One region of the Streptomyces roseoviridis genome, then DNA from elsewhere that is predicted to be linked to it. Evidence: riboswitches for the same ligand, from Rfam matches in the RefSeq annotation. Region 1 holds a riboswitch; each other region holds the start of a gene.
The links. A riboswitch is a leader RNA that binds a small molecule or an ion and turns the genes downstream of it on or off. The one in region 1 is predicted to bind cyclic di-AMP.
Positions count from the first base shown of each region.

Region 2: linked by a shared signal. The riboswitch ahead of ABD954_RS16060 (M23 family metallopeptidase) and the one ahead of ABD954_RS01700 (transglycosylase SLT domain-containing protein) in region 1 are both predicted to bind cyclic di-AMP.
Region 3: linked by a shared signal. The riboswitch ahead of ABD954_RS29845 (C40 family peptidase) and the one ahead of ABD954_RS01700 (transglycosylase SLT domain-containing protein) in region 1 are both predicted to bind cyclic di-AMP.
Region 4: linked by a shared signal. The riboswitch ahead of ABD954_RS20700 (transglycosylase family protein) and the one ahead of ABD954_RS01700 (transglycosylase SLT domain-containing protein) in region 1 are both predicted to bind cyclic di-AMP.

Region 1 covers NZ_BAAAWU010000001.1:374,858-378,884, reverse strand. The annotation lists gene ABD954_RS01715 (universal stress protein) at 1-358, shown strand, start outside; gene ABD954_RS01710 (DUF6213 family protein) at 355-741, shown strand; gene ABD954_RS01705 (class E sortase) at 894-1,664, opposite strand; cyclic di-AMP (ydaO/yuaA leader) riboswitch at 2,096-2,250, shown strand; gene ABD954_RS01700 (transglycosylase SLT domain-containing protein) at 2,255-3,076, shown strand; gene ABD954_RS01695 (hemerythrin domain-containing protein) at 3,263-3,835, opposite strand.
Region 2 covers NZ_BAAAWU010000001.1:3,555,173-3,559,199, forward strand. The annotation lists gene ABD954_RS16055 (aldo/keto reductase) at 1-48, opposite strand, end outside; gene ABD954_RS16060 (M23 family metallopeptidase) at 341-1,450, opposite strand; cyclic di-AMP (ydaO/yuaA leader) riboswitch at 1,463-1,607, opposite strand; gene ABD954_RS16065 (PP2C family protein-serine/threonine phosphatase) at 1,820-2,929, opposite strand; gene ABD954_RS16070 (MFS transporter) at 3,329-4,027, opposite strand, start outside.
Region 3 covers NZ_BAAAWU010000001.1:6,594,769-6,598,795, reverse strand. The annotation lists gene ABD954_RS29855 (ATP-dependent Clp protease proteolytic subunit) at 1-601, shown strand, start outside; gene ABD954_RS29850 (hypothetical protein) at 609-914, shown strand; cyclic di-AMP (ydaO/yuaA leader) riboswitch at 1,308-1,428, shown strand; gene ABD954_RS29845 (C40 family peptidase) at 1,432-1,908, shown strand; gene ABD954_RS29840 (ATP-binding protein) at 1,911-2,342, opposite strand; gene ABD954_RS29835 (VOC family protein) at 2,617-3,036, shown strand; gene ABD954_RS29830 (hypothetical protein) at 3,096-3,392, shown strand; gene ABD954_RS29825 (LysE family translocator) at 3,569-4,027, opposite strand, start outside.
Region 4 covers NZ_BAAAWU010000001.1:4,555,000-4,559,026, reverse strand. The annotation lists gene eno (phosphopyruvate hydratase) at 1-407, opposite strand, end outside; gene ABD954_RS20700 (transglycosylase family protein) at 671-1,363, opposite strand; cyclic di-AMP (ydaO/yuaA leader) riboswitch at 1,367-1,573, opposite strand; gene ABD954_RS20695 (transglycosylase family protein) at 1,832-2,881, opposite strand; gene ABD954_RS20690 (cytochrome P450 family protein) at 3,000-4,027, opposite strand, start outside.

The DNA.
Region 1 (4,027 bases):
CGCGAGGCTGATCGGGGCGACCCTGGAGGTGGTGGCGGCGTACGACGTCCCCGGCGCCGTGGGCCGTTCCGCGCCGCCGGTCTCCGCCGCGTTCGACGAGGAGGCGGCCCGCCGGGCCCTGTCGGACGAGATACGGACCGTGCTCATCCCGGTCGGCGAGGTGCCGGTGGTCGAGCACGTGGTCCGGGCCCGGCCGGCCGAGGCGCTGATCGACGCGTCGGCCGGAGCGGAGTTGCTCGTCGTGGGCAGCCGCGGCCGGGGCGGCTTCACCGGTCTGCTCCTCGGCTCCGTGAGCCAGCAATGCGTCGCCCACGCCTCGTGCCCTGTCGTCGTCGTCCGCCCGGAGGCCGCACCGTGAACGCGCCCACGTCCTTCATCGTCCTTGCGGACGGCCACCTCCTGGTCCCCGCCGACCAGATGACCGGCCTGCTGCGCCGCGTCGCGGCGGGCTGGCTGCAGGCCACCGACCAGGGCTACGAGGACCACGACCCGGCGACCGTGCTGTCCCTCGCGACCGGGCTCATGGAGATCGCCGACCAGATCGACGCCGAGTGCATCGGACTGATGCCGCTGAGCGAGGACGAGGACGCGGACGCCGACGAGGGTGCGGGCGAGGGTCCGGGCGAGGAAGAGGCGGGCGGTACGGGCGGGGCCGGCCACGACGCGGGAGCGGCCCGTACGGACGGCGACGGGCCCGAGGAGAGCGCGGACGGGGGACCGGACGCGCGACCGGGCGACTGAGCCGGGCGAGCCGCCTCGGTCAGGAAGTCACCGAGTCACCACCGCGTCACCGGGCATCGAAGCACCGGGCATCGCGTCACCGGGCATCGAATCACCGGTCACCGCGTCACCGGGCACGGAGCCACCGGGCACCGGGGCACATCGCCGGGCGTTCACGCGGGGCGGACCGAGACGAGTACGCCGATCTTGTCGATGCGGTGCTCGGGGTTGCCCAGGGCGTCCCGCCAGTAGTTGCCCGCCGCGTCGTCCTCCGGCGTCGCGCAGGTGGAGAGCGTGATCACCGCGCGCGTGGGCTTCTCGCCCGGAGCCCCGGGCACGGCGGCACGCTGCTCGGCGAGGGACCGCGCGGAGCGGAAGGAGGTGGTACGGGTCTCGGTGATCCGGTACTCGTACACCTCGCGGCCCGCGGTCACGAACACCCGGTCGCCCACGTCGACGGCCGGCAGGTCCCGCAGCGGTCCGCCGGCCGAGAGCCGGTGCGCCGTCACCAGGTAGTTGCCGACGTCGCCCGGTCCCACTCCGCCGCGCCTGCCGTAGGGGCTCGCGGCCACGCCACGGTCCTGGATCCGGGTGCCGGCCCGGTCGTCGGTCGTGCCCTCGTACGGCACCACCCGCAGGTCCCTGACCCCGATGGACGGTATGTCCAGGTCGGCCGGCCGGGGCCGTGGGACCGGGGTGGGGGGCGGTGCGGGCACGGGCGCCGAGGCGGGCGGGGACGTGCTCGCGCGCTCCGCCGGCGGCGGCGAGGCGGATGCCGGGATCTGCGACTTCCCGTCGGCGCTCCGACTCGTGCCGGGAGCGCAGCCGAGGAGCACCCCGACGACCGTCATGACGACGGCCACGACGAGCACGACGGCCCGGCGCGAGCCGGGACCGGCACGGGCACCGTTACGGGGACGGACAGCGCGACGAGATCGGTTCATGATCACCCACCGTGGGGCGGGACGGCGAGGTGCCGTCGGAAGGGCCCCGACACCTCCACGCTACGCGCTGCCGCCCCTGGGGGCGCGGGACGGCAGCAAGGGCAAATCGGTCGATGTCCTCTTATTCATCCTCAATGCCGGAATGGTGAATTGAGTGACGCAAGGGCGGTATTCCTCCGGTAAAAGGCGGACCCCGCCCCTCGGGTGATCTGAATCACGCCGCGAAGAACGGCCGTGAGCCCGACGGGGCGTCAAGTGCGAGAACGCGGAAAAGTGTTGACGAAACGTCGCCGGAAAATCGGGATGATCCTTTCCGTTGATCTTCCTCACCTATTTGCTTTGATTAATTCCCGTCTTGTTATCGCGCTTTGTCTTCGCATACGGTCACGCGTCAACCGGATGGAAACGCCGAGTCCTGCCACCGTCCGGTCACCACACTCACGACCCTTCCGGCAGGAGCGGGGGACCCACGTTCTCCGCCGTGTCCGGCGTCACGGACACGGCTCGGGGTGAAGCCGCGCGCGCCGCGGCCGGGCATCTCCTGCCCGAACCCGACAGCTCACCTCGCAGGCGAAGGAGAGGAACTCGCCATGCGTGGTCACGGGAAGCACCGTCGCCCCAAGAACGCCCCGCTCGCTCGTGGTCTCGCCGCCGCCGGCCTCACGGGCAGCGCGGCACTCGCCCTGCCGCTGGCCGGGGCGACGAGCGCCGGAGCGGTCGCTCCGCAGGGAACGCCCTCCGTCGCAGTCGTAAAGGCGGCCACCGTCAAAACGGCGCCGAAGACCGGACTGGTGAAGTACACCGTCGTCTCCGGCGACTCGCTTTCGAAGATCGCGCACAAGTACGCGGTGCCGGGCGGGTGGAAGAAGCTCTACCGCGACAACCAGGCCGCCGTGGGCGCCGACCCCAGCCTCATCAGGCCCGGCCTGAAGCTCACCGTCCACGCCGAGGCGAAGGGCAGGGACAAGTCCGCGCCGCGCGCCGACCGCTCGGCCGAGCGCACGACGGTGAAGCGCTCCTCGGCCCAGGGCGCCGCCGCGGCACGCCCCGCCGCGGCGGTCCGGGCGGCGGCCCCGAAGGCCGCCACCTACGCGAACAACCTCGACGGGTGGATCCGCGAGTCGCTCGACATCATGGCCGCCAAGGGCATCCCCGGCAGCTACGACGGCATCTACCGCAACATCATGCGCGAGTCCTCCGGCAACCCGCTGGCCATCAACAACTGGGACTCCAACGCCGCCGCCGGCACCCCCTCCAAGGGCCTGCTCCAGGTGATCGACCCGACGTTCCGGGCCTACCACGTGGCCGGCACCCCCTTCGACCCGTACGACCCCGTCGCCAACATCACCGCGGCCTGCAACTACGCGGCCGACCGGTACGGCTCCATCGACAACGTCTTCGGCGCCTACTGAGCCGTTACGGAACCGACAGGACCGCGCCCGCCTTCCGGCGGGCGCGGTCCTGTGCTCATCAGGCCAGCGCGGCGGCTCACTCGCCGTCCAGGCCGCGGAGCTCCTCGCCCTCGGGGCCCCGGCCCCGTGCCGTGTCCGAACCGACGGGACCACGACCGTCTCCCGCGCGTCCGGGCGGTAGCGGCGTCACTCGCGGCGCAGCGCGTCCTTCGCGCGGTCCAGGAGCGCCGCGAACGGGCCGACCGTCCACTGGGCGGCGGGCGACCCGGCGGTCCGGGGATGGGGATGCGTGGGGGCCATGCGCTCGACGGTCCGCAGCCGGCGTCCCATCGAACGGCGGTCGTCGATGCCGCACTCGGCGCGGATCCGGGGGAACTCCTCCTGCTCCTCGTGCCGCGCGTGGTCCTCGACCGCCTGCTGGAAGGCCCTGAGCCGGGCGTCGAACTCCGGGCTGTGCACGTCGAGCTGCTCCAGTTCGGCCAGCTTCTTGTTGGCCTGCGACTCCTCCTCGTTCCGGGCCTCGGCCTCCTCCTTGCCGGCCACCCGCTTGGCCACCGGCCGCAGGATCATCTCCTCGGCCGTCTCGTGGACGGCGAGCAGGGCACGCAGCTCGTCGAAGCACTGCTGCTTGGCGTCCTTCTCGGATTCGAGCGTCTCGGCGAAGAGCTGCCGGATCCGGTCGTGCTGTTCGAGCAGCTGCTCCAGGATGTCGTCCTCGGGCTGGACCGTGCGGGGCGAACCGCTCGTCATCCTGCTCATGACCTCTCCTTCGGCGTGGTGATCGGGTCGCGGACGCCGTCGCCCCGGTGCGTCGTCGAGCGGGTACGCCGTCGTCCTCGCTCCGCGTCTAGCCCGTCACCGTCCGGGCAAACCCCCACCAACGCTCTCAAAGCCCGCGAAGCGGTACCCACGAAGCAGCTCCGAACCCCCGTAAGCTCCGCACCCCACAGC
Region 2 (4,027 bases), 3.2 Mb from region 1:
CGGGAAGACGTGCAGGTCGGAGGTGCCAAGCCGGCGAAGAGAAGTCATGCGTGGATCAACCTTCCGTGAGGACACCGCTATTCCGGCCGGGGATCATCCGGATCGGCCGCCCGCCCCCGGCCTCCCGGCGGCACCGGCCGGCGCGAGCTCCGGCGCGACGGTCGCGAACCGGTGGGCCGCCCGTGGCCGGACGGTGCCGGGGGCCGCAAACCGGTGGGCCGCCCGTGGCCGGACGGTGCCGGGGGCCGCAAACCGGTGGGCCGCCCGTGGCCGGACGGTGCCGGGGGCCGCAAACCGGTGGGCCGCCCGTGGCCGGACGGTGCGGGGGACGCGGGGCGCACTAGACGGACAGGCCCTTGGAGCGGAGCCAGGCCGCCGGGTCGATGCCGCTGCCGGACGGGGTGTGGACCTCGAGGTGGAGGTGGGGGCCGGTGACGTTGCCGGTGGCTCCGACGCGGCCGATGGTCTCTCCGGTGCCGACCGACTGGCCCGCGCTCACCGTCATCGACGACAGGTGCGCGTACCAGATCTCCGTACCGTCCTGGAGCTCCAGGACGATCCGGTAGCCGTAGGAGCCGGACCAGCCCGCCGACTTGACCGTGCCGCTGTGGACGGCCTTGACCGGGGTGCCGGTGGGGGCCGCGAAGTCCAGGCCGGTGTGGTAGCCGGAGGACCACATGGAGCCGGACTCGCCGTAGGTCGAGGTGAGCGTGTACGAGGAGGTGGGCAGCGCGTAGCTCGCGGCGAGCTTGGCCAGGCGCTCGGCCTCGGCCTTGGCCGCGGCCTCCTCCTCGGCCTTCTTCTCGGCCTCCGCGGCCGCCTGCTCCGCCGCCTGCGCCTTGGCCTCGGCCTCGGCCGCCGCCTTCTCGGCAGCGGTCTTCTCCGCGGCCGCCCTCTCGGCGGCGTCCGCGGCGACCTGCTGCTGCTCGGCCTGCTGGAGGATGCGGGCGCGCAGCGCCTCGCCGGCGTCGGTCCGGGTCTGGGTCCCGGCGGCCTCGGCGCCCGAGCCGCCGCCGTCGGTGGTGAAGGTGAGAGCGGTGAGCGGCTGGGTGTCGTTCCCGCCCGCGATCGCGTCCGAGCCCCCGTCACCGCCGGCCCCGCCCTCGGAGCCCTTGTCGTCCGCGCCGATCAGCGCGCCGACGCCCGGCAGGTCGGCGGCGTCGGGAAGGTCGACGTCCGGCAGCGCTATGGAGACCGGGGGCTTCTGCTGGGCGGTGGCCAGACCGCCGGCGCCGACCGCCGCGATGACGCCGACGCCGAGCACGGTGGAGGAACGGGCGAAGTTGGAGCGCTGCTTGACGACGCGGTGGCGCCCGCCGGAGCGGCTCCGGTCCCTGAGGGATTCCTCGGTGGGATTCCACTCCTCCGCGTCCGCGCCTGCGGCGCCCGGCGCCCCCGAGGTGTCGAAGTAATCGAAGGGGGTATGCGGAGCAGGGGTGTTGGAGGCCACGGAGGCGCTCTCCTTTCCTTCCTTCTCGCCTACCGGGTTAGCTGACGGGTTCGGAGCAGGAAGGTCTCCTACGGGCGGCCGCACGGGTGCGGTGGGGCCCGATTCACCCCAAGTGGTGGTTCCCCGGTTCCCTTGCGGGATTCGGCGCGTGCGCACGGTGCCGTCTCTTGCGACGGCTGGGACGACCGCGCTGCGTTATCGAACGTTAATAGACGCGGCCACCCGATTCCAAGCCGTTCCCCTTGATCATTAGCTGAATTGGTAGGGAAATGCCCGAGTTGACCCCCCTTCAGAAAGAGGTCAGGACCAAACGCTCGATCTGACGTTACGTCAATTGTTATCGGAGCGACACCTCGCCACTACGCCCCGTCACGGCGCCGATCCGCCCTCCGGCGGCACCACCGGCATGGTCCGCCGCCGCTCCGGTTGCCCCGCCGCCGGGCGGCTCACCGCGAGCAGCGCCATGTCGTCCGTCGTGCCCCCGCCCGTGTGCCGGCGCACGTCCGCCACCAGCGCGTCGAGCAGCTCCTCGGGCCCGGGGAAGATCCGCCCTGCGAGCCGTTCCCCGGGGTCGTAGAACACCCCCGCCCCGTCCCGGGCCTCCGAGAGGCCGTCCGTGTAGAACAGCAGCGTCGCCCCCGGCGGGTACGGCGTCTCGTCGGCCCGGTCCGGCCACACCCCCAGATCGCCCATGCCCAGCGGCAGCGCGGCCTCGCTCGGCCGCAGCACCTCCACGCCCCCGTCCTGGAGCAGCAGCAACGGCTCGGGATGCCCCCGGTTGACCACCCGCACCACCCGGTCACCGCCCGGGATCTCCGCGAGCACCGCCGTGGTGAACCCTTCGAACGCGTCCAGCCCGTCGCGCCGGGTGCCCTCCCGGGCCAGCGCCCGCTCCAGGCGCGCCGCCACCCCCTCCAGCGTCTCCTCCTGCTCGGCCGCCTCGCGGAAGGCGCCGATCACCACGGCCACCGCCTCCACCGCGTCCAGACCCTTGCCCCGCACGTCGCCGACCACCAGCCGCACCCCGTGCGGGGTGTCCTGCACCGCGAACAGATCGCCGCCGATGAACGCGTCCGCCTGCGCCGCCTCGTAGCGCGCGGCGATCTGGAGGCCGCCGATCCGCTCCGCGGGCGCGGGCAGCACCGCCTTCTGCGCCGTCTCGGCGATCACCCGTGCCGAGGCGAGCCGCTCGCCGCTGCGCCGCACCACCCGGCCGATCAGCAGGGCGAGCCCGGAGACCGTGGCGACGGTCAGGGTCTCCGTCAGGGACGGGATCCGCATCACGGTCCCGTTGTAGACGTGCAGGCCGATGCCGGCGACGACGGCGGCGATGCCCGTGAGCAGCGTCGTCAGGGTGGAGAAGAGCGGGGCCGCGATCAGCGGCGCCGCCGAGAACAACGGCGCCGCCGTGTACTGGGGCGGGGTCAGCGTGTCGAAGACGACCCCGCCCACGATCAGCAGCGGAGGCAGCGCCCGCAGGAAACGCCGGGCGCCCCGGTACTGCCCGCCCGCGGGACCGGCGGACGCGGCCCGTACGGCACCGGACGACGAGCCGGAGACCCGGCCGGACGACCGCCCAAAGGGCCCGCCGCGGCCCCCACCGCGGGGCCCACCGGCCGAAGGTCCGGCGGACGCACCGAAGGGCCGGCCGGAAGCCGGACCGCCCCGGCCGCCCCCGGACGACGTACCGGCGGACGCACCGGACGACGGACCGGCCGACGGGTCACCGCGCCCCGCACCGGCGGGCGCACCGGGGCGGGCGGCACCGGAACGGCCACGCCCGCGCCGCATCCCCGCTCGCGCCACCTGTGCTCTCCCACCTGGACATGCCCGGACCCGCCCGGTCGCGGACGGACCCGCGCCCTCCCCAGGGTGCCGTCAGGCCGAGCGGCTCGGCGACTCCTCCTCGGCCGGTTGGCGTACGGGCGGCGGCTCGGCCAGCCGCCCGCCGCGGGCCAGCAGCGCCATCGCCCCCGCGCACCCGAGGCCGACCGCGCACAGCACCAGCCAGGGCACCACCGACCACCCGGTCACGTCGAGCAGGGCGCCCGTCCCCAGGTTCCCCAGGGTGATGCCCACCCCGCACACCGTGTTGTAGAGCCCGTAGTGGGTGGCGACCCAGCGGTTCTTCGACAGGGCGACGACGGTGTCCATCTCGTACGGGTAGAGCACCGCGTTCGCGACCGCCAGGACCGCCGTGCACAGCAGCAGCCCCACCAGCGAGCGCCCGAGCGCGGCCGGAACCAGGAAGGCCCCGCCCATCAGGGCGAGTCCGAGCACCAGGCACCGCTCGCGCGACAGCCGCGCCGAGCACCAGGCGGTGATCCGCAACTGCCCGGCGAGCGCCACGAGCGCCGACACCACGAACAGCGCCGTGGTCGCCCCCGTGCCGCCGGCGGCGAGCGGCAGCGCCAGATAGACCTGGAAGGACAGCACGTACGAGCCGGTCATGCACAGCGAGAACAGCCAGAACGTGCGGTGGGCGAGCACCGTACGGAACTGCCCGCGCCGCTCCTCTCCCCACGGAACCTCGGCCTCCACGGCTCGCCGCACCGGCAGATGCCGCAGCTGTACGAG
Region 3 (4,027 bases), 6.2 Mb from region 1:
GGAGTTCACCGAGCGCACCGCCCTCGGCACCCGCACCCTCGACCCGTACTCGAAGCTGCTCTCCGAGCGGATCGTCTTCCTGGGCACGGCGATCGACGAGACCTCCGCCAACGACGTGATCGCGCAGTTCCTGTACCTCGACCACGCCGCCCCGGAGAGCGTCATCAGCCTCTACGTCAACTCCCCCGGCGGCTCGATCAGCGCGATGACCTCGGTGTACGACACGATCCGCACCGTCTCCTGCGAGGTGGAGACCATCTGCCTCGGCCAGGCGGTCGGCCCCGCCGCGGTGCTGCTCGCTGCGGGCACCACCGGGCGGCGGCTCACGCTGCCGGGCGCCCGGATCGTCCTCCAGCAGCCCACGCTGGACGAGCCGTTGCGCGGACAGCCGAGCGATCTCGACATCCACGCACGGGAGTTGCTGCGACAGCGCGCCCTGGTCGCCGGACTGCTCGCCGAGCGCACCGGAAGGGACCGCGAGCGCGTCGACGCCGACATCGACCGGACCACCGTCCTCGACGCGGCGGAAGCGGTGGCGTACGGCCTGGTGGACCACGTCGTCGAGAGCCGCCGCGGGCTCGCGGACGCCGGGAACGAGTGAGGCCGACGTGCTCCCGGAGCTGCCGCCGCTGCCCGCACTGACCCGCGCCGAGGGCGAGTTCGTCGACGCGTACCTCGAAGTAGTCGATCTGCTGGGCCGGATCAATCCATCCAGGACCTCGCATACCTATGGGGCGCTGCGTGCGGCGCAGGCGCTGGTGAGCCGCGCGGCGGCGCTGCGGGACGCGCTGACGCTCATGCACATGCGGGGCGAGAGCGAGGTGCACGCCGACACGCTGGCGCGTGCGCTCAGGACCCTGGACGGAGAGCGGCGCACGGGGCGCGTCACCGTCCCCGGGGACCAGGTGAGTTGACAGGGGGGCGTGTCGTGTCGAGGTCCACTCGGGGCACGGGGACCACGGAATCTCTCCCTCGTTCGGCGTAGTCGACGTATCGACATGTAACTCAGGTGAGTTGCGCAGCGGGTGTACGCATCTGGCGGAATCGGGCGTTCCAGCCCTGGTGAACGGCTCGTCCGGCAAACATCGCTGACCCCGAAACCCGACTGTCCACCCGTATGGATCAGTCGTGAGGAGCCTCACATATCGCCGTTTCAGCTCGGATTTGGGCCAGTGTGTGAGTCAAGATCCCTGTCGACGACAAGCCCCCGCCACCCGAGGCGGGGCGGTCCGGGCGGACGCCGAGTCCTGCCGCCGTCCCGGACGTCTGGTCGACAGGAGTGGATCGGCAGGAGTGGAGGACCCGAGCAATACGGGACGTCTCGCGCAGTGGGGGACGTTCCTCGGGGTGAAGCCGCAGCCGCGGCCGGGCATCTTCGCCTGCCCGAACCCGACAGGTCATCCTTCACAGGCGGCTGACGAAGGGTTGCGCATGACTGCGCAGATTCATGTCCCGTCCCTGCTGTCCCGGGCCGGAGCCGTCTCGGCTCTCACCCTCGCCGCCGTCGGCGGCACGCTGCTCGCCCCAGGAGCCGCGCCGGAGGCCCAGGCCGCGACCTCGTACGCCGGCAAGGCGTTGAACGTCGCGGCCTCGAAGAAGGGATCCCCCTACAAGTACGGCGCCGCGGGCCCCACCCGTTTCGACTGCTCGGGCCTCACGCTCTACTCGTTCAAGAAGGCGGGCAAGACGCTGCCCCGCACCGCGCAGCAGCAGTACAACAAGACCCGGCACATCTCCGCGTCCAGCCGGCAGAAGGGGGACCTCGTCTTCTTCCACTCGGGTGGAAGGGTGTACCACGTCGGTATCTACGCGGGTAACAACAAGATCTGGCACTCGCCCAAGCAGGGCTCCTGGGTGAAGCTCGACCGGATCTGGACGTCGAAGGTCCTCTACGGCCGGGTCCGCTGACGTCAGCCGGGAACCGCCGCCGGCCAGGGCAGGTCGATCCAGACGGTCTTCCCGCCCTCGGCCGTCGGCGTCACCGACAGCCGGCCGCCCGCCTCGGCGGCCAGCCAGCGGATGATGACCATCCCACGGCCGTTGTCCTGCTGGACCGCCGCCGGGAGGCGCTGGGGCCAGCGCGGATGGCTGTCCGTGACCCCGATGCGCAGCAGCTCGTCCCGCTCCAGGCTGACGTCCACCGTGAAGGTGGGCGACTGTCCGAAGGTGTGCTGCACGGCGTTGGTCGCCAGCTCCGAGACGATCAGCCGGACCGAGTCCGCGATGTCGGTGCCGTCGCCGAGGCCCCAGGAGGAGAGGACCTCGGCGACGTACCGCCGGGCGGTCGCGACCGAGGCGGGATCGCTCGGCAGCGTGAGGGTTGCTTCCTGGTGGTCTGCCATGGCGACGCTGTCCCTTTCCCACCGGGCCCCGCCCGGATTGCGCTTCGCGTCAGAGTGCCACCGATCGTGCCGTCCCGAGGGGCGATCCACCGCGATATACGGATGACTGTCGCTCGAAGCAGTGAACCGTCCGACGGGCGAGCGGATCGGCGCCGGGCCCCAGGGGCGACCGGGGCGCGCGAACCGAGCGGACCGGGTGCACGCGAGCCCAGCGGACCGGGTGCACGCCCGACTCGCCATGCCTGCACGGCCGTTGAGCGGGCAGACGGACCGTATGACCGTTTCCAAGACGACCCTCCTCGTCCTCGACAGCAGCGATCCCGAACCCCTCGCCCGCTTCTACGCCGCCCTGCTCGGCGCCACCGTCGAACCGGCCGACGGCGACCCCGACCTGCTCCTGCTCCACTCCTCCGCCGGCCCCGCCCTCGGCATCCGCCGCGACCCCGGCCAGGCGCCGCCGAGCTGGCCGCGCCCGGAGGACTCCCAGCAGGCCCATCTGCACATCCTGGTCGCCGCCGACGCGCTCGACGAGGCCGAGCGGGAGGCGATCTCCCTGGGCGCCCGCCCGGTCGCCGCCGAACGCAACGGCACCCGGCTCGACCGGCGCACCGACGTGCGCCGCTACACGGACCCGGCCGGCCACGCCTTCGTGCTGGCTCCGTCACGGGACGCCGAACGGAGCGTTTCACCCTGATCCGGCGGGGCAGCCGCGTACACACCCGTCCCCCGCATCCAGAGCCCAGGAGGGTGATCATGAGCCACCACGAGCGCCGACGTACGCTGCCCGCCGACCGGCCGCCCCGCACCACCCCGTCCCAGGCCGTCGGGGAGAGCGGCGACGCCGAGGCCCGCAGGGAGGCCGAGGAGGCCGCACGGGGCCGTCTCGGCGACGCCGCGCCCGACGACCACGGCATGGACGCCAAGCGGCAGTCCCCGGGCCTCGGCCGCGAGGAACAGCGCCGCCCGCACGGACGCAGGGGTGAGGCCGGAGAGGGACCCGACGGCTCCGACGAAGGACGCGGTCCCGCCGACACGGGCCACGACCACTGACGGCCGGGCCCCGACCGGGTGGTCCCGCCCACTGACGGCCGGGCCCCGACCGGGTGCCGCTCCCCCCCCTCGCGTTCGGGACCGTCACAGCAGCACCGGTGCCACTGCTGTCACCGGTGTCACTGCTGTCACCGGGTCATTGCTGTCGCCGGTGTCACCGGCGCGCGGGGCCCGTCTCAGGCCGAGACGGGCGTACGGGTCAGGGCCGTGCGCAGCGCGAAGACACCGAGCAGGCCGCCCGCCGCGAAGCGCTGAGCGGTCATCACACGGGGCCGCGCTGCCAGGTAGCCCGACACCCGTGCGGCACCCAGCATGATCAGACCGTTCACCGTGACCCCCACGACGATCTGCACCGCGCCGAGCTGGAGGAGCTGTGCCCAGGCCGGACCCGCCTGCGGGTCCATGAACTGGGGCAGCAGAGCGGCGTACATGAGGGCGATCTTGGGGTTGAGCAGATTGGTCAGGAGCCCCGTCGAGAAGAGGCGGGCGTCGGAGACGGGCGGCAGGTCCCCGGCCGGGGCGAAGGGCGAACGACCACCCGGCCTGAGCATGTCCCAGGCCAGGTAGGCCAGGTAGGCGGCCCCGGCGAGCTTGACCACCGTGAAGGCGAGCGGCACGGCGGCGAACAGCGCGGA
Region 4 (4,027 bases), 4.2 Mb from region 1:
AGGTAGCGGAAGAGCGGCAGGTCGGAGGCCTCGGAGGCGGCGTGCGCGACGGCGAGGGAGACGCCGAGGATGGCGTTGGCGCCGAGGGAGGACTTGTCCGGGGTGGCGTCCAGGTCGAACATCGCCTGGTCGATCAGGCGCTGCTCGGTGGCGTCGTAACCGACCAGCTCGGGGCCGATCTGCTCGATGACGGCGAGAACGGCCTTCTCCACGCCCTTGCCCTGGTAACGGTTGGGGTCACCGTCGCGGAGCTCGAGGGCCTCGAACGCACCGGTGGAGGCACCGGACGGAACGGCAGCACGGCCGGTGCTGCCGTCGTCGAGGCCGACCTCGACCTCGACCGTGGGGTTGCCTCGGGAGTCCAGGATTTCCCGGGCTACGACGACGTCGATGGACGGCACGAGCATCTCCTTCTGGGATGTGACGCTGGTTGTGACGCATGCGGCAAGGTCTCGTTCGCCTTGCGACAAGAGCCTAACCGCCCGGGGGCCTCCGGCCAGCCGGGCGCCCGCCCCCTGGGACGAAAAAGGACCCGAGGGCATGCATCTCGGGTCGAAACCCCCTCACCTACTCATCGGTAGGGCGGGGCGGGGCAGACCCCGGCCCGGAGCGCACGGGGGAAGGGCGCTCCGGGCCGGGGTGGTCACCGCGGGGTGGGGCAGTCGCCGGACTACTTCAGGTGGAGCTGCTGGCCCGGGTAGATGAGGTCGGCGTCCTGGACGACGTCCTTGTTCAGCTCGAACAGCTTCTCCCAGCCGCCCTTGACGCCGTGCGCCTGGGCGATCTTGCTGAGGGTGTCGCCGGTCACGACCTTGTACTCGCCGTCGCCCTTCTTGACCTTCTTGCCGGTCGGGGTGGTGACGGTCTGCTTCGACTCGCTCTTCTTGGCCGTGCTCTTCGGCGCGGTGCGCTGCTCGCTGCGGGTGGTCGGCTGCTCGGCCTTCCGCTCCGGCTGCGGCTGCGCCTGCTCGGCGGAGCCGCCGTCGTACGAGGCGCCGGACAGACCCACGCCGCAGCTCGGCCACGCGCCCTTGCCCTGGCCCGCGAGGACCTTCTCGGCGACGGCGATCTGCTGGGACTTGGAGGCCTGGTCGGCGGTGGGGGCGTAGGCGGTGCCGCCGTACGCGGCCCAGGTGGAGGCCGAGAACTGCAGGCCGCCGTAGTAGCCGTTGCCGGTGTTGATGGACCAGTTGCCGCCGGACTCGCACTGGGCGACGGCGTCCCACTCGGAGGCGGTGGCGGCCGAGGCCGAGGACGCGCCCATCAGCGGGGCGGCGATGGCGACGCCGGCGGCACCGGCGAGCGCGACGGCCCGGGTGGCCTTGGAGGAACGACGGTGTTTGCCCTTGCCGGAAAGCAGCATGGAAATCTCCCTCACCGACGCCTGCGAGGTGAGCTGTCGGGTTCGGGCCGATGGGGCCTCCCCGGTTCCGTCCGGAACCCGGGAGGAATTGCCCGGCCGCGTGACGTGCACGCGGCTTCACCCCAAGCCGGTCGTCGGCCGCCCGTCTCGGGCGGCCGGGGCCGGCGACTTACCTGGGTCCCCCGCTCCTGCCTTCGGCGCTTGCGCGACGACTGTTCCCATCGACCGGCGGCAGGATTCGGCGTTCCCGGTCGGCGGGGCCCGCGGTGGCGAGCGGTCACGACCGTAGACACAGACCCGGGGGAAGTTCAAAGACCCTCAAGCCGGGAAAATCGCCCCTACTTGCACTCCGTCAGGTGGTGTTTGCGCAGGTGAGGGGCGACGCGAGCAAAGTTTGCGGACGTGACACGCCCGTTCGACAAGAGAGACCCATGTCTCACTCGCACAGAACGGACATTAGCCCTCGAACTACCCTCCGAGCGGGGCCGATTCGGGCAGGAGTTCCAGGCTCTGACCAGGGAGGATGAGATCCGGGTCGGCGCCGACCGTCTCCTTGTTGGCGTCGTAGAGGGCGCCCCAGCCGCCGAGAAGACCGTTCTCCCGCGCAATGTCCGACAGACTGTCACCCGGCTTGACGGTGTATTCGTCCGTCTTGCCCGAATCGTCGCCGGTCACTCCGCCCTTCGCCGCGTCGGCCGGCGCCGCGTGGCGCCCGGATTCGGAGCTGGTGTCCGTCATGCCCGGTTCTTCTGTCGCGGCGTCACCCCGGTGCTTGCCGGTGCCGGGAGCGGTCGAGCCCGGCGCACCGGGCGTACCCGGCGTAACGGATGCATCCGGCGTTACGGGCGTACGGGGCGTGACGACGCTGCCCGGGGTGCCGGGGGCGACGGGGCTGCCGGGGGTCGCGGGCGCGGTCGGGGTCCCCGTCGAGGGGCCCGTCGGGGAGCCCGCCGAGGGACCCGTCGACGGAGTGGCCGGAGCGGTCGGCGCGGCGGGGGTCGTGGCCGTCGCCGAAGGCTCGGCGGCGGGGGTCCCGGTACCGGTGGTGCCGGCCGGCAGGCCGTCGGTGCGGTTGGACTCGGGGACGGGCCCCGTGGACTTCTTGGGGGTGACGCCGGGACCCGGGTCGACGGCCGGAGCCTTGCCGTCGTTCGTCAGGCCGGCGATCGGGGCGCAGGTGTCCCACTGGGTGTCGCCGGCGGCGAGCGCCTTCTCGGCGATCGCTATCTGCTGCGCGCGGCTGGCGAGGTCGGCGCTCGGGGCGTAGGCGAGGCCGCCGTGCCGCTCCCAGCTCTCCTGGGTGAACTGGAGCCCGCCGTACAGCCCGTTGCCGAAGTTGGCACTCCAGGCCCCGCCCGACTCGCATTCGGCGACCCTGTCCCAGGTCGCCGCGTCGGCGGCCGAGGCGGAACCGGCGGCGAGCAACGGCAGCGCCATGGCCGATCCGGTGACGCCCGCGGCGACGACGAGAGCGGGGGCCTGGCGGGGTCTGCGGTGACGTCCGTTTCCGGAGCGCATACGGAGAGCCTTTCGCGTGACTGCTGAGGTTGCGGGTGAACGTAGCGGCATGTGAGCGGAAGTCACAAGCCGATGCAGCCCCGATCACGCGAAGATCACATTTCTGATGTGGCGTCAGTCACCGGGCGACGGTGCCCTCCGGGGCGAAGGCCACCGGAAGGGTGCGAAGTCCCCGCATGATGAGCCCGCCGCGCCACCGCAGTTCCTCCGGTTCGACGCCAAGTCGCAGGTCCGGCAGGCGGGTCAGCAGGGTCGCGAGCGCCGTCTGCCCCTCCAGGCGGGCCAGCGGCGCCCCCAGGCAGTAGTGGATGCCGTGCCCGTACCCGAGGTGCTGGTTGTCGCGCCGGGCGAGGTCGAGCGTGTCCGGAGCGTCGAACCGCTCCGGGTCCCGGTCCGCGGCCGCGAGCACCACGAGCACCGGGTCACCGGCCGGGATCTCCTGCCCGCCGATGGCCAGCGGCCGGGTGGCGAACCGCCAGGTCGCCAGCTCCACCGGCCCGTCGTAGCGCAGCAGCTCCTCCACCCCGGTCTCAAGCAGCCCCCGGTCCCCGGCCGCGAGCGACGCCTGGAGGCGCGCGCGCTGCTCCGGGTGGCGCAGCAGGGCGTAGACCCCGTTGCCGATCAGGTTCACCGTCGTCTCGAACCCGGCGAAGAGAAGGATGAAGGCCATCGCGGCGGCCTCGTTCTCGGTGAGGTGCTCGCCGTGGTCCGAGGCCCTGATGAGCCCGGAGATGAGGTCGTCGGCCGGGTCGAGCCGCTTGCGGTGGATGAGCTCCGCGAGGTAGCCGCGCATCTTCTTCACCGACCGCGCCACCCCGCCGCGCGGGCCCCCGCCGTGCCGGATCATCATCCCGGCCCAGTCCCGGAAGTCGTCCTGGTCCTCGCGCGGCACCCCGAGCAGGTCGCAGATGGCGTAGATGGGCAGCGGAAACGCGAACTCGTGGATCAGGTCCGCGCTCCCCCGCTCCGCGAAGCCGTCGATGAGCCGGTCGGTCAGCTCCTGCACCCGCGGCGCGAACTCCGCGACCCGGCGCGGTGTGAACGCCTTCGACACAAGGCGGCGCAGCCGGGTGTGGTCCGGCGGGTCGATGTTGAGCAGATGGGTCATCAGCTCCGCCTTGCGCTCCCCCGGGATCCCCGTCTTCC